Alkalilimnicola ehrlichii MLHE-1: one gene and its partner. The protein of the gene in region 1 interacts with the protein of each later gene in a pairwise test. Links are inferred from orthologs where the notes say so. Each region holds a gene or a part of one and is shown on either strand. Other genes may lie near its edges.

What was found. The genes of interacting proteins can lie anywhere in the genome.
Region 2: the proteins of MLG_RS06280 (region 1) and def interact in binary tests that used the Escherichia coli proteins (3 or more experiments, as listed by UniProt). The link is inferred for Alkalilimnicola ehrlichii MLHE-1 from one-to-one orthologs.

Annotation. Positions count from the first base shown.
Region 1 is NC_008340.1:1,433,564-1,439,500, forward strand. Bases 410-3,363 are described here. They hold MLG_RS06280 (aspartate-semialdehyde dehydrogenase), read left to right. Parts: upstream 410-1,352; coding sequence 1,353-2,375; downstream 2,376-3,363. Other genes in these bases: leuB (3-isopropylmalate dehydrogenase), read left to right, coding at 410-1,299; MLG_RS06285 (FimV/HubP family polar landmark protein), read left to right, coding at 2,466-3,363. Also shown: leuD (3-isopropylmalate dehydratase small subunit), read left to right, coding at 1-180; more of leuB, read left to right, coding at 214-409; more of MLG_RS06285, read left to right, coding at 3,364-4,886; MLG_RS06290 (CbiQ family ECF transporter T component), read left to right, coding at 4,917-5,588; tRNA pseudouridine(38-40) synthase TruA, read left to right, coding at 5,614-5,937.
Region 2 is NC_008340.1:2,975,839-2,980,902, reverse strand. What follows is about bases 1,324-4,310. They hold def (peptide deformylase), read left to right. Parts: upstream 1,324-2,542; coding sequence 2,543-3,079; downstream 3,080-4,310. Other genes in these bases: rsmB (16S rRNA (cytosine(967)-C(5))-methyltransferase RsmB), read left to right, coding at 4,054-4,310; fmt (methionyl-tRNA formyltransferase), read left to right, coding at 3,076-4,020; MLG_RS13290 (LysM peptidoglycan-binding domain-containing protein), read right to left, coding at 1,359-2,375; dprA (DNA-processing protein DprA), read right to left, coding at 1,324-1,335. In the rest of the region: MLG_RS13300 (DUF494 domain-containing protein), read right to left, coding at 1-196; more of dprA, read right to left, coding at 196-1,323; more of rsmB, read left to right, coding at 4,311-5,064. UniProt on the Escherichia coli protein: Removes the formyl group from the N-terminal Met of newly synthesized proteins. Requires at least a dipeptide for an efficient rate of reaction. N-terminal L-methionine is a prerequisite for activity but the enzyme has broad specificity at other positions.

The DNA.
Region 1 (5,937 bases):
CGCACGCCGGCCGGGGAGGCCTTCGAGTTTGAGATCGACGGCTTTCGCAAGCACGCGCTGCTCGAAGGGTTGGACGAGATCGGCCTGACCCTGCAGCACGCCGAAGATATCCGTGCCTACGAGGCCCGTCGCCGCGAGCAGGCGCCGTGGCTGTTCACCGACCTGGAGGAGGGGCGCTGAGGCGGCCCTTCCGCAACCCGCAAAGGATCCTGCATGACTGCCAACATCCTGATCACCCCGGGCGACGGTATCGGTCCGGAGATCGTGGCCGAGGCGCGCAAGCTGCTGGAGGCCCTGCGTGACGACTTCGGCTTCGACTGCACTTTGGAAGAGGCCCCCATCGGCGGCGCTGGCTACGAGGCGCATGGCAAGCCGCTGCCGGAAGAGACCCTGGCTCTCGCCCGGGAGGCCGATGCCATCCTATTGGGTGCCGTGGGTGGGCCGCGCTGGGAACAGCTGGATCGCCCCCTGCGTCCCGAACGCGGCCTCCTGGCCATCCGTGCGGAGTTGGGCCTGTTCGGCAACCTGCGTCCAGCCATCCTCTATCCGCAACTGGCCGAGGCCTCCAGCCTGCGCCATGAGATCGTCGCCGGCCTGGACATCATGATCGTCCGGGAGCTGACCGGCGGCATCTACTTCGGTGAGCCCCGGGGCATCCGCAGGCTGGAGAACGGCGAACGCCAGGGTTACAACACCATGGTCTACAGCGAGTCGGAGATCGACCGCGTGGGCCGGCTGGCCTTTGACATCGCGAGCAAGCGCGGCAGCCGAGTCTGCTCCGTGGACAAGGCCAACGTGCTGGAGGTCTCCGAACTCTGGCGTGAGGTGATGGAACGCGTGGCCCGGGATTACCCCGGTGTCGAGCTGAGCCACATGTACGTGGACAACGCCGCCATGCAGTTGGTGCGTGCGCCCAAACAGTTCGACGTGGTGGTCACCAGCAATCTGTTCGGTGACGTGCTCTCGGACTGTGCCGCCATGCTCACCGGCTCCATTGGCATGCTGCCCTCCGCCTCGCTGGATGTGAACAGCAAGGGGCTGTATGAGCCGGTGCACGGTTCCGCGCCGGACATCGCCGGCAAGGGGCTGGCCAATCCGCTGGCCACCCTTCTGTCAGTGGCCATGATGCTGCGCTACAGTCTGGATCAGGGCGCCCTCGCCGACCGGGTGCAGCAGGCGGTGGGTGATGTGCTCAACCAGGGGCTGCGCACGCCGGATATCGCCGCCCGCCAGTCGCGCACCGTCAGCACCGCCGAGATGGGTGACGCGGTGGTGGCCGCGCTGCGTGCCCGGGGCTGAAGTTCACCAAACACTGAGCCATCCATATCTGCAAGCGAAAAGGGGATAACCCAATGAGCAAGACCTACGATGTCGCTGTAGTCGGCGCCACCGGTGCAGTCGGCGAGACCATGCTGTCTATTCTGGCCGAGCGCGACTTCCCCGTAGGCAACATCTACCCGCTGGCCAGCAGCCGCTCCGCGGGCAAGACCATTGAGTTCAAGGGCCAGCAGGTCGAGATCCAGGACCTGGCCACGTTCGACTTCTCCAAGGTCCAGATCGGTCTGTTCTCCGCCGGCGGCTCCATCTCCGCCGAGTACGCGCCCAAGGCCGCGGAGGCCGGCTGCGTGGTCATCGATAACACCTCGCACTTCCGCTACGACGAGGACATCCCGCTGGTCGTGCCGGAGGTCAACCCGCAGGCCGTGGCCGGCTACACCCGGCGCAACATTATCGCCAACCCGAACTGCTCCACTATCCAGATGCTGGTGGCGCTGAAGCCGCTGCACGAGGCCGCCACCATCGAGCGCATCAATGTGGCGACCTACCAGGCGGTGTCCGGCTCGGGCAAGGAGGCCATCGACGAACTGGCGACGCAGACGGCCAACCTGCTGAACGGCAAGCCGGTGGAGTGCGAGGCCTATCCCAAGCAGATCGCCTTCAACTGCCTGCCGCATATCGACGTCTTCCTGGATAACGGGTACACCAAGGAAGAGATGAAGATGGTCTGGGAGACCCAGAAGATCTTCGGCGATGACAGTATCCTGGTGAACCCCACCGCCGTGCGCGTGCCGGTCTTCTTCGGCCACTCCGAGGCCGTGCACATCGAGACCCGGGAGAAGCTCACCGAAGCCAAGGCCCGCGAGCTGCTCAGCCAGTTCGAGGGCATCGAGGTGCTGGACGACCGCGAGCCGGGCGGTTACCCCACCGCCGTCACCGAGGCGGCCACGCACGACCCGGTCTATGTCGGCCGCATCCGTGAGGACATCTCCCATCCCCGGGGGCTGAACCTCTGGGTGGTGGCGGACAATGTGCGCAAGGGTGCCGCCCTGAACAGCGTACAGATTGCTGAGCTGCTGATTCGCGAGTACATTTAATGGCCGGGGCCCGCGTCCGCCGGGGCGGGCGCGGGCCATCCTAGCCGCAGCGGCGCCGGCCGCCGCGCACGCCGCCACTCAAGGATCGGGATGTCTTTTAAACGGGTCTTCATCTCCGCCGTTGCCGGGTTGACGTTTTCCTCCACCGTCCTGGCCCTGGGCCTGGGCACCATCGAGCGTGACTCCTGGCTCAATCAGCCGCTCTCCGCGCGGATTCCGCTGCACTCGGCGGACACCGTTAGCCTGGAGGCGTTGCAGGTCACCATGGCCTCGCAGGAGACCTTCGAGCGCGCCGGGCTCGACCGGCCTCCCTACCTGCGCGATATCCGCTTTGAGGTGATCGAGGACCACACCGAGGGGCCCCATATCCGGGTCTATACCCGGGATCCGTTCCGCGAGCCTTTCGTTGATTTCCTCGTGGAGTTGAACTGGCCGCAGGGCCGTTTGGTGCGGGAATACACCCTGTTGCTGGACCCGCCCCGCGACCCCGCGGAGCGGCCGGTGGCGGCCACGCCGCCGCGGACCGAACCGGCGGAGGTCGAGGAACAGCCACTGGAAACGGCGTCCCCCACGGTTCGGGACGGCCACTACGGGCCGGTGGCCGGCGGTGAGACCCTGTGGTCGGTGGCCGACCGGGTGCGCCATCAGGGGGTCAGTGCCCAGCAGATGGCCCTGGCCCTGTTCGAGGCCAACCCGAGGGCCTTTGTCGCCAACGATATCAACCGGCTACAGGCCGGCGCCACGCTGACTGTGCCCGATGCCGAGGGGGCCCGGGCCTATTCCCGCAACGAGGCCGTGCGCCGCTTCAATGCGCTGGCCGAAGGCGTGGCGGAGGAGCCGGCGGAGGAGCCGCCCGTAGCGGAGGCGCCGGATCCGGAGACGGTGGACCGGCAATTGCAGATCCTCGCCGAGTCGGAACGCGACGAAGAGGCCCTGGCGAGCCTTCTCGATGGTGATGTGGAACCCAGCGAGGAGAATCTGGGCGCGCTGCGCGAGGAGCTGCTGCGTGCCCGCGAGGACCAGGCCAGCCTGCGTTCGGAGAACGAAGCCCTGCGCGAGCGGGTGTCGGAGATGGCGCAGGAGATCGAGCGACTGGAGCGGCTGCTCACCCTGGACGTGGAGACCGGGGTGCTGCCGATGGTGCCGAGCGAGCAGCCTGAAGGGGCCGTGGCCGAGCCTCCACCGGAGCGCCCGGCGGTGGTGGATGAGCCCGAAGTCGAGCCGGAGATCACTGAGGAAACGCCGGCGGAGGACGATGAGGCGCCGGTGACGGCGCCCCCGCCGGCCCCCTCTTCACCGCAACCGCTCGCCTGGCTCGACGGGCTCAGCCTGCCTGTGGCGCTGGCGGGCGTCGGCATCCTGATCGGGCTCCTGGCCCTGCTGCTCATACGGCGCCGGCGGACGGAGACCGGCGTGGCCGCGGAGGAGGTGCCCATTCAACAGCCGCCGGCGCGAGAAGGCGTGGCGGCCGGGACGGCGGCCGCGGCGAGCGCGGTGGCCGACGGGGACGAACCGGAGCCTGAACCTGCGCCTGAGCCCCGCTCCGAGCCCCAGGATCCCCTGCAGGTGGCCGATGAGTTGGCAGACCGGGGCGATCTGGAGGGTGCCCGCGCCACCCTGCTGACGGCGCTCAACAATGTGCCGGCCCGCAACGAGTACCGGGTGCGCCTATTGGAGATCCTGGCTGAAGCGGATGACCGCGAAGGCTTTGATCGGCAGGCGCAGGTATTGCGTGAACGGGTCGAGGGCGAGGACGATCCCCTCTGGCGCCAGGCGGAGCGCGTTGGCCGGGGCTATGCCCCTGACAATCCGCTGTTTGGTGGCGCTGACCCGGATGGCGCCGATGATGGAGGGGCGGAAGCCACCGGCGGTGCGCTGCCCACGCTCGACGAATCAGCGCCGGGGGGCGCCGATTTGGCGGAACCAGCGGAGGAACCTGCCCGGGAGGGTGAGGCCTTCGATTTCACTCTCGACTTCCCGGAGCCCGATGAGCCGGGCCGGGAGACGGATCAGGTAGCCCGACAGGGGGCGTCACGGGAAACGGCGGCGCCGGAGACCCCTGCGACACCCGCCGGTGAGGAAGGCGCTGCCGGTGGGGAAGGGGGTGATTTCACCCTCGACTTCGAAGTGGACGATAGCTGGCGGGAAGCGGCCGACTCGCGCCCGGCTGCGGATGCTGGCGAATCCCCGGGGGACGAGGCCTTCGACCTGGACCTGGGCGACCTGACCTTGGACGAGAGCGGGGCCGGGGATGCGACCGGGGAGGAACGTGGTGGCGGCGAACCGTCACCAGGGGAGGCACCGGACGCCGATCAGCCGCCGGCACCTCCCGCGGAGGCGCCGATGGAGGACGCCGGTGGGGACGAGGAGATCGCCACCAAGCTGGACCTCGCCCGGGCCTACGTGGATCTGGGTGATCCGGACGGTGCCCGAGAGTTGCTCAACGAGGTCCTGGAGGTCGGCACCCCGGCCCAGCAGGAGGAGGCGCGGAAGCTCCTGGGCGACCTCTGATATGCCACCTGTTGCGGGGAGTGAGGGCTAGTGCACCCAGCGGTGCGCGTGGTGCTGGTATTGGCCCTGGCCCTGGTCCTGGCGCGGGCCTCGGTGGCCCAGGCCCTGGTGGCAGGGCTGCTGGTGCTGGCACTGTTGCCCTGGGGCAACCCCCGGGGCTGGCGGCGGCTGGCCATCGGGCTCTGGCGGTTGAAGTTCCTGTTCCTGTCCATCGCGGTGCTCTATCTGCTGCTGACCCCCGGCACCCCCATCTGGCCGGCGTTACATGCGGGGGCCACGCCCAGTCGCGAGGGGTTGGCTGAGGGGCTGTTGCGGGTGGCGGCCCTGGCGGCCCTGTTGGCTGCCGTGCACTGGCTGATGCGCACGCTCACCCGGGCCGAGCTGGTGGCCGGGCTGTCCTGGACCCTGCAGCCGCTGCGCTGGCTGGGGGCGGATGTGGATCGCCTGGCGATCCGCCTGGTCCTGACCCTGGAGATCGTGCCCCGGTTGCGGGTGATGGTGGCGGCGACCCGCCGCGACTGGCGTGACGGCCACCCCTGGCGCCAGCCGGCGCGGTTCGCGGCGCAGGTGTTCGCCAGAGCCCTGGAGCACGCCGAACGCCGGCCGCCGCCGACCGTGACGGTGCCCCAGGGCGACCCGCCGCCGCTGAACCAGATCCTACCCCTGGCCGCCGCCGCAGGGGCGGTGTTTTGGTGGCTGTGACCGTTAATCTGACCCAAACCTGCTCATGAGTTATCGATTTGCCTTAGGCCTGGAATACGACGGCAGCGGCTTTTGCGGCTGGCAGCGCCAGGACCACGCGCCTTCGGTCCAGGCGGCGCTGGAGGCAGCGCTGTCGCGGGTCGCCGACGAGCCGGTGACTGTCACCTGCGCTGGACGCACGGACACCGGCGTGCACGCCACCGGCCAGGTGGTGCACTTCGAGACCGGTGCCTACCGGCCGGAACACGCCTGGGTGTTGGGGGCCAACGCCAACCTGCCCGACACGGTCTCGGTGCATTGGGTGCAACCGGTGAGCGAGGCCTTCCACGCCCGCTTCGGTGCGCTCCGC
Region 2 (5,064 bases), 1.5 Mb from region 1 along the record:
CGGTCACCGTTGCCGGCATATTGCGGCTGTCCGCCAGACCGTCCAGCCAGTCGAACGCCTTGCGGATCTCCAGCGGTGTGAAGCCGGCTTCGAAGAGTTCGGATTCGAGGGAATCGCGGTCGGGGCTGGGCTCGTCGTCGTTGGCGAGGTAGTTCTCGAACAGGTAGATCAGTACTTCGAAAATGCTTTGCTTCATCACACGTCCTCTGGCCCCGTGCGCTGGTAGCGGCCGCCAGGCAAGGCCTGAACCCGCCCCTGCAGCTCCAGTAGCAGCAGCATGGAGGAAACGGCATCGGCCGTCAATCCGCACCGGCCGACCAGGGTGTCCAGGGCCACAGGGTCGTGACCCATGGCCTCAAGCAGGGCGGCGTATTCCGGATCGGGCCCCGCATCGGAGCCGCCATTGTCGGCCGTCACCCCGGCTGTCCTGTCGGGGATGGCCAGCGGCAGGGCCTGCTGAACATCCAGTTCCTCCAGGATGTCGGCCACCGACTCCACCAGCCGGGCGCCGTCGCGGATCAGCCGATGGCAGCCGCGGGCCAGCGGGCTGTGGATGGAGCCCGGGATGGCAAAGACATCGCGCCCCTGGTCCAGCGCCTGGTAGGCGGTGATCAGTGAGCCGCTGTTGAGGCTGGCCTCGACCACCAGGGTGCCCAGCGAGAGGCCGCTGATCACCCGGTTGCGACGGGGGAAGTGGCTGCGGCGCACGCCCACCCCCGGTGGCAGCTCGGTGACCAGCGCCCCCTCGGCGGCGACCCGGTGGGCGAGCGCGCGGTTGCGCGCCGGGTAGATCCGGTCGGGCCCGGTGCCCATCACCGCGACGGTGACACCACCGGCCTCCAACGCGCCCTGGTGTGCGGCAGTGTCGATGCCCTGGGCCAGGCCGCTGGTGACGCCAAGACCGCGCCCGGCCAGGGTCTGGGCGAAATCCCGGGCCAATTCCTGGCCGTTGTGGGTGGGGTTGCGGCTGCCTACGATGGCGAGCTGAGGCCAGCTCAAGAGCTCCGGGTCGCCCTTGACGAAGAGCAGCGGCGGGGCGTCGGCCAGCTCCGCCAGACGCGTTGGGTAGGCGGGGTCCACGCCCGGGCTGAGCACGTGGTGGCGGGGGTCTGCCTCCAGCCAGCGCAGGTCCGGGTCGGCGCTCTCCGGGGTGGCGGCGTGGATCGCCTCCACCACCGCCGCCGGCAGCCCGCAGCGGTGCAGTTCGGCCGGCGGGGCCGCCAGGACGTGTCGGGGGCTGCCGAAATGGTCGATCAGCCGCCACCAGCCGCGTGCGCCCAGTCCGGGGACGCGCCAGAGCGCCAGCCGGGCCCGCAGTTCGGGATCTTGCACCACAGCGTGGGCGCGCGTGCCCGTACTCAGGGCCGGCGCACCTTGTCCAGGACCTGCATGGGGCGGCGCGCCTCCATGACCAGGCCCAGTGACAGCCGGTCCATGCTCCGGAAGATCACCAGGTCGCCGGCGTCCTCCTCGGGCAGTTCCACCACCTCGCGGGTGACCGGATCCCGGGCGGTTTCGGTGGCGCTGAAGACCCTCAGCACGTGGCCGGGTTCCAGGCCGTCCTCGGCGCCGCGGTTGACCACCACGACGCTGAACTGGCCCACCTGGCGCACACCGTCCAGCACGTGCACGATACGTCCCGCAAAATCCGGGTCGTCCGGCACACCCAGCGTGAGCTGCGCCCGGCGCAGTTCGGTGATGCCCTCCACCAGCCGGTCCCCGGCGCGGATCTCGCGGCTGCTGCGGGTGACCTGGAGGGTCGCCGGGTCGCCGTTGCTCAGCAATTCGGCGTCACCCAGGTCGATGGCCTCGTAGCCCAACGTCTCCCCGGTGTCCGGGTCGGTAATCGGATCGCCACGGCGAACCAGGTTGAAGGCGTCGGCGGCGTCCTCGGTCAGGCCGCGGGCATAGATGTGATCACCGGCCGCGCTCAGCACCCGGCCCTCGCGACCGGTGAGGACGTAGGGGGCGGCGTCCAGCGTGGCCTCGTCAAGGATGTGGCTGCGGGCGAGGAAGGGGCGGATGGCGGACATCGGGATGGTGGGGATCGCCTCCTCCAGCGCGGTCTCCCGGACCCGCGGCGAGAGTCGGACCACCCGGTCCTCGACCTGGATGCGCGGCTCTCCGTCCACCCAGCTCAGGCGCAGGATATCGCCCGGAAAGATGAGGTGGGGATTCTCTATCTCCGGATTGGCCTGCCAGATCGCCGGCCAGTTCCACGGGTCCCGGAGGAAGCGGGCGGAGATGTCCCAGAGGGTGTCGCCACGCTGAACTTCATACCGTTCCGGGTGGTCTGATCGTATCAGGTCGCCGGCGAGCACCGAGACACTGAACAGCATTAGGGCGAGCAGCCCGAGCAGCTTTCCTGTTCGCATGGACGTTCCCTGCGGTACGCAAGAGGCTGCCGGCCCGCCTCAGCGCGTCTATGTTAAGGTTACCCCCCGGCGAACGCGCGACCCACCATCCGTGGCGTCGCCGGGCCGGCACGCATTCATTCACCGGGTTAAGGCTAGCAGCAACCCCTGTCGAGCGGCAACGAGCCATGGCCATTCTGGATATATTGGTTTACCCCGATCCCCGTCTGCGCGAGGTGGCCGCCCCCGTGGCGCAGGTGGATGATGACATCCGGCGGCTGGCGGACGACATGTTGGAGACCATGTATGACGCCCAGGGCATCGGCCTGGCGGCCACCCAGGTGGGCGTCAACCAGCGGGTGGTCGTGATGGACCTGGCCGAGGAGGGCGCACGCCAACCGCTGGTCCTGATCAATCCGGAGATTCTGGACCGGGAGGGCGCCGCCACGGGGCAAGAGGGCTGTCTGTCCATCCCCGGGTTCTATGAGGACGTGGAACGCGCCGAGCGGATCCGCTTCCGCGCCCTGGACCGCGAGGGGCGCCCCTGGGAGCAGGAGGCCGAGGGCCTGATGGCGGTGTGCGTGCAGCACGAGATCGACCACTTGGACGGCAAACTGTTCGTGGACTACCTCTCTGAGCTGAAGCGAAAGCGCATTCGGCGCAAACTGGAGAAGCTGGTGCGCCAGGGGCGGGTGAACGTGGGCGGGCAGACGGGGCGGGCATGAGCGGCGCCCCTCGCCTGGTCTTCGCCGGCACCCCCGATTTTGCCGTCCCCTCCCTGCAGGCCCTGCTCGAGGCCGGACACCGGCCGGTGGCGGTCTACACCCAGCCGGACCGGCGCGCCGGGCGCGGCCGCCGGCCCCGGCCCTCGCCGGTGAAACAGCAGGCCGAGGCCCAGGGCCTGCCGGTCCGGCAACCGGAGAGCTTGCGCGACCCGCGGGCGCAGGCCGAGTTGGCGGAGTTGGCGCCGGACCTGATGGTGGTGATCGCCTACGGCCTCATCCTGCCCCAGGCGGTGCTGCAGATCCCTGCCCTCGGTTGTGTCAATCTGCACGCCTCACTGCTGCCCCGTTGGCGCGGTGCGGCCCCCATTCAACGGGCTATCCTGGCTGGCGACGACGAGACTGGCGTCTGCCTGATGCGCATGGAGGCGGGGCTCGACACCGGGCCGGTGCTGGCCCGGGCCCGCTGCCCCATCGGCCCGCGGGAGACCGGCGGCAGTCTGCACGACCGGCTGGCGGCCCTGGCGGGCACACTGTTGCACGACCGGCTGGACGACCTCCTGGCCGACCGCCTTCCTGCGCAGCCCCAGCCGGAAGCGGGCGTCTGCTATGCCGATAAGCTTCGCAAGGACGAGGCCTGGCTGGACTGGCGCCGGGATGCCCGGCAGCTGGACCGCCAGGTCCGCGCCTTCAACCCCTGGCCAGTGGCGCAGACCCTTTGCCAGGGCCAGGTGCTGCGGGTCTGGGAGGCGGAGCCGGTGGCCGCTCCGGCCGGCGATGCCGCGCCGGGCACCGTGGTTCGCGCCGATGGCGACGGCATCGTGGTGGTCGCCGGCGAAGGGGCATTGCGGTTGCAGACGCTGCAAGCCGCCGGCGGCCGCCCCCTCGGGGTGCGTGAATTCCTCAACGGCCGGGCCCTGCAGGCCGGCGAACGACTGGGCTGAGCGGTGGCGCGGCGGGCGCGTGGGCAGCCACCGGTGCGTCAGCGCGCGGTGCAGTGCCTCGGCCAGGTGCTGGATCAGCATCAGTCCCTGGACCAGGCCCTGCCCAGGGCCCAGCAGGGCCTGCCCCCCCGCGACGCCGCGCTGCTGGCGGAGCTCTGCTATGGGGTCCTGCGCTGGCACGACCGATTGCGGGCGCTGGCCCACCGGCTGCTGGACAAGCCCCTGCGCGGCAAGGATGCGGATCTGCAACGGCTGCTGCTCTGCGGCCTGTACCAATTGCTCGAGACCCGTATCCCGCCCCACGCCGCCGTGGCCGAGACCGTGGCGGTGGCGCCCCGGCTGGGCAAGGGGTGGGCCCGGGGGCTGATCAACGCGGTGCTTCGTCGGGCCCAGCGGGAGGCGGATCGCCTGCTTCCGGCGCTGGATGCCGACCCCGCCACCCGCTATGCGCTGCCCGCTTGGTTGCTGGATACCCTGCGCCGGGACTGGCCCGATCGCTGGCAGGCCCTCGCCGCGGCGAACCAGCAGCGCCCGCCCATGACCCTGCGGGTCGACCTCACGCGCTGGAGCCGGGAGGAGGCCCTGCAGGCCCTGGACGACGCGGGCTGCCCGGCACAGCCCAGCCCCTGGACCCCGACTGCGGTCACCCTGGCGCGCCCGGCCGCGGTGGATGAGCTGCCCGGTTTTGCGGACGGGCGGCTGTCCGTGCAGGACGAGGCGGCGCAGTGGGCTGCGCCCTTGCTGGCCTGCCGCCCCGGTGAGCGGGTGCTGGACGCCTGCGCCGCCCCGGGCGGCAAGACGGGCCACCTGCTGGAGCACTGCCCGGGGATCGAGCTCACCGCCCTGGACATCAGCGAGGGCCGTCTCGGGCAGGTGCGCGCCAATCTGCAGCGATTGCGGCGGGAGGCCCGCTGCCTTGCTGGCGACGCGGCCCGGCCGGAGACCTGGTGGGACGGACGCCCCTATCAGCGAATCCTGCTGGATGCCCCCTGTTCGGGCACCGGGGTCATCCGCCGCCACCCGGACATCCGCCATCTGCGGCGC